Regions from separate parts of the Streptomyces sp. NPDC050211 genome, predicted to be linked through region 2. Evidence: predicted binding sites of a transcription regulator. Region 2 holds the regulator's gene; the other holds the start of a gene.
What was found. Region 2 encodes HrcA, which represses chaperone genes, less so after heat shock. Its sites were predicted from a motif close to TTNGCACTCNGNNNNNCNGAGTGCNAA; they were not measured.
Positions count from the first base shown of each region.

Region 1: the regulator HrcA is predicted to act here: its motif matches at 1,050-1,076, upstream of groL (chaperonin GroEL).

Region 1 covers NZ_JBFALC010000011.1:132,972-135,171, reverse strand. Annotated here, with positions in the region: gene AB0I98_RS14560 (MoaD/ThiS family protein) at 23-298, shown strand; gene AB0I98_RS14555 (cold-shock protein) at 707-913, shown strand; gene groL (chaperonin GroEL) at 1,237-2,200, shown strand, end outside.
Region 2 covers NZ_JBFALC010000003.1:228,448-230,647, forward strand. Annotated here, with positions in the region: gene dnaJ (molecular chaperone DnaJ) at 1-357, opposite strand, end outside; gene hrcA (heat-inducible transcriptional repressor HrcA) at 358-1,374, opposite strand; gene AB0I98_RS05010 (MBL fold metallo-hydrolase) at 1,516-2,200, shown strand, end outside.

The sequences.
Region 1 (2,200 bases), on a different contig from region 2:
GTACTGACCGGAGGTTCAAGTTATGAGCGTTAGCGTCCGCATTCCTACCATCCTGCGCACCTACACCGGCGGTGCGGCCGAGGTTTCCGCCGAGGGTGCGACCCTCGCCGACGTCATCTCCGACCTGGAGAAGAACCACACCGGCATCGCCGCCCGCATCCTCGACGACCAGGGGAAGCTGCGGCGGTTCGTCAACGTGTACGTGAATGACGACGACGTCCGTTTTGAGCAGGGGCTGGAGACGGCGACGCCGGACGGGGCCGGTGTCTCGATCATTCCGGCGGTCGCGGGCGGCTGAATCACGCATTGTTCATCGAATGGCCCCCTCCGTGAGAGAAGCGGAGGGGGCCATTCTCTATGGTTGAGCACGGTACAGTTGGGGAACCTGCTCGCGCTTTCATGCCGGGCGCATATGAGTTCCGCCCGCACGGCCGACAAGAAGTAGCCAAAGTACGCGGGCCTTTTGCGTCATTCGCTCCTTTTATTGGGTCCGAGTTGCCCTGGATTTACACAAATTCTCCGCATTTCACCGATCGGTCGCGCCCAGATTTCTCGTCCGACTGACCTGTTGCAGACGGCAGTTGGACAGATACATTCAGCCGCGGTCGACGCGTTCCGGCGCACGCCCCCAACCGTGGGGGGTGAGGTCTGACCCGGATCCGCGAAGTGTGGATCTGTGCAAGGGCCAGTAATAGGGGAGTTAGGCATGGCTCAGGGCACCGTCAAGTGGTTCAACGCGGAGAAGGGGTACGGCTTCATCGCGGTCGACGGTGGTGCGGATGTATTCGTCCACTACAGCGCGATTCAGATGGACGGCTACCGCACCCTGGAAGAAGGTCAGCGAGTCGATTTCGAGATCTCGCAGGGCCAGAAGGGGCCGCAGGCGGACATGGTCCGTCTCGCGACCAGCTGAAGCACGCGCCGACTGACTGCAGCGACGTTCTTCTTCGGAGGGCTCGTTTCCCATGGGGAGTCATGGGTTGCGAGCCCTCCGGCATGTCCGGGGCCGGTCCGGACCCCTTGCCACGCCTGAGGATCACTGAGGAGCGCTTGCACTCGGCATGGGCGAGTGCTAATCATTGGCGTTAGCACTCTGAAGGTGAGAGTGACAACGAGGACCGGGTCGGTGAGGCCCGCAGGCCGGGTGGGGCAAGGAACCACAGGCAGGCGAGCCGTCCGTCGCGGGCGCCAGCGCGGTCCGGAGCAATCCACCCCAGTCCGGGAGGACCACTTCACATGGCCAAGATCATCGCGTTCGACGAGGAGGCACGGCGCGGTCTCGAGCGCGGGATGAACCAGCTCGCCGACGCCGTCAAGGTCACCCTTGGCCCCAAGGGCCGGAACGTCGTCCTCGAGAAGAAGTGGGGCGCCCCCACGATCACCAACGATGGTGTTTCCATCGCCAAGGAGATCGAGCTCGAGGACCCGTACGAGAAGATCGGCGCCGAGCTGGTCAAGGAAGTCGCCAAGAAGACGGACGACGTCGCCGGTGACGGTACGACCACGGCGACCGTGCTCGCCCAGGCCCTCGTCAAGGAGGGTCTGCGCAACGTAGCCGCCGGCGCCAACCCGATGGCCCTCAAGCGCGGTATCGAGAAGGCCGTCGAGGCCGTCTCCGGTGCCCTGCTCGAGCAGGCCAAGGACGTGGAGACCAAGGAGCAGATCGCCTCCACGGCCTCCATCTCCGCCGCCGACACCCAGATCGGCGAGCTCATCGCCGAGGCGATGGACAAGGTCGGCAAGGAAGGCGTCATCACCGTCGAGGAGTCCCAGACCTTCGGTCTGGAGCTGGAGCTCACCGAGGGTATGCGCTTCGACAAGGGCTACATCTCGGCGTACTTCGCCACCGACATGGAGCGTATGGAGGCCGTCCTTGACGACCCGTACATCCTGATCGCCAACTCCAAGATCTCCTCGGTCAAGGACCTGCTCCCGCTTCTGGAGAAGGTCATGCAGTCGGGCAAGCCGCTGCTGATCATCGCCGAGGACGTCGAGGGCGAGGCTCTGTCGACCCTGGTCGTCAACAAGATCCGTGGCACCTTCAAGTCCGTCGCCGTCAAGGCTCCGGGCTTCGGTGACCGCCGCAAGGCCATGCTCGGCGACATCGCCATCCTCACGGGCGGCGAGGTCATCTCCGAGGAGGTCGGCCTCAAGCTGGAGAACGCGACCCTGGACCTCCTGGGCCGCGCCCGCAAGGTCG
Region 2 (2,200 bases):
GATCATCGCGTCCTGGCCGCGCCGCGTACGCGACCGCGGGCCCCGCTGGGACGCCGTACCGAAGAACGCGTCCATGATGTCCGAGAAGTTCCCGAAGCCACCCGCGCCGAAGCCGCCCGCGCCACCGGCGCCGCCGGCCTGGGACAGCGGGTCGCCGCCGAGGTCGTAGACCTGCTTCTTCTGCGGGTCCGACAGCACCTCGTAAGCGGCGTTGATCTCCTTGAACCGCTCCTGGGTCTTCGGATCCGGATTGACGTCCGGGTGCAGCTCGCGTGCGAGCCGCCGGAAGGCCTTCTTGATCTCTTCCTGCGACGCGTCGCGGCGCACGCCGAGAACGGCGTAGTAGTCCGTGGCCACTTACGACTCCGCCAGGATCTGTCCGACGTACCGTGCCACTGCGCGTACCGCTCCCATCGTTCCCGGGTAATCCATGCGGGTCGGTCCGACCACGCCGAGCTTGGCGACTGCCTCGCCGCCCGAACCGTAGCCGACCGACACGACAGACGTGGAGTTGAGTCCCTCGTAGGCGTTCTCGTGACCGATGCGTACGGTCATGCCCGAATCCCCGGCCTCACCAAGCAACTTGAGGAGCACGACCTGCTCCTCCAGCGCCTCGAGCACCGGCCGGATCGTGAGGGGAAAGTCATGCCCGAAGCGGGTCAGATTGGCGGTGCCGCCGATCATCAGCCGCTCTTCGTTCTCCTCGACGAGGGTCTCCAGAAGTGTGGAGAGCACCGTCGAGACCGTGCCGCGGTCCTCGTGGTCGAAGGCCTCGGGCAGGTCCTCGACCAACAGCGGGACATCGGTGAACCGGCGTCCGGCGACCCGGCTGTTGAGCCGCGCGCGCAGATCGGCGAGAGAGGCCTCGCCGAACGGCGCCGGACAGTCGACCATCCGCTGCTCGACCCGCCCGGTGTCCGTGATCAGCACGAGCATCACGCGCGCGGGAGCGAGTGAGAGCAGTTCCACGTGCCGCACGGTGGAGCGGGTGAGCGAGGGGTACTGCACGACGGCGACCTGCCGGGTCAGCTGCGCGAGCAGCCGCACCGTCCGCGCCACCACATCGTCGAGATCGACGGCCCCGTCGAGGAAGTTCTGAATCGCACGCCGCTCGGGCGCGCTCATCGGCTTGACGCCGGCCAGCTTGTCGACGAAGAGGCGGTAGCCCTTGTCCGTGGGGATGCGCCCGGCGCTGGTGTGCGGCTGGGCGATGAACCCCTCGTCCTCCAGGACCGCCATGTCGTTGCGCACGGTCGCCGGGGAGACACCGAGGTTGTGCCGCTCGGTCAGCGCCTTGGAGCCGACCGGCTCCTCCGTGCCGACATAGTCCTGGACGATGGCGCGCAGCACCTGAAGCCTGCGTTCACTCAGCATCTCGCGCACACCTCCAGAAGTCGTCCCTCTCGGCGCCTCGCCTGGCACTCTTCGCTTCCGAGTGCCAGAGTTCCCCGGCCCAGTGTACGGCGGTCGGGTACTCACGGGGCAAGGACGGGGTCGTACGGCTAGCGTCGCCGTATGAGCGTGACTTGGGAAGAGCTGGGGTGGGAGCGGCTGGCGGCCGGGGTGGGACGGTGCCGGCTGCCGGTCTGGGACTGCACGGTGGGGCTGGTCGTCGGGGCCGGCGCGGCTCTGGTGATCGACGCCGGGTCGAGCCTCGCGGAGGGCGCACGTGTGCGTGCGGGGGCTCAGGAACTCGCCGGCCACCGTGTGACTCATCTCGCGCTCACCCACCCACACTTCGATCACGTCTTCGGGGCGGGGGCCTTCGCGGGCGCGGAGTTGTACGGCGCGGTGGGCATCGACACGGTGTACTCGCACACCGGGCGCGAGGAGCTGCGGGCGGACGCGGTACGCCACGGTCTGGACGCCGGCCCGGCGGACGAGGCGGTGGTGTCCCTCACACCGCCCCGCCATCACGTCTCCGGCGAGTGGACCCTCGACCTGGGCGGCGGCCGGCAGGTCCTCCTCGCCAACGTGGGTCCGGGCCACACCGCCCACGACCTCGCGGTCCTCATCCCCGGCGATCCGGAGGTCGTGTTCTGCGGCGATCTGGTCGAGGAGTCCGGGGAGCCGCAGGCGGGCGCCGACGCCGTACCGACCCACTGGCCCGCGGCACTTGATCGTCTGCTGGACCTCGGCGGCGAGGACGCGCTGTATGTGCCCGGTCACGGAGCGGTGGTGGACGCGGCGTTCGTCCGCG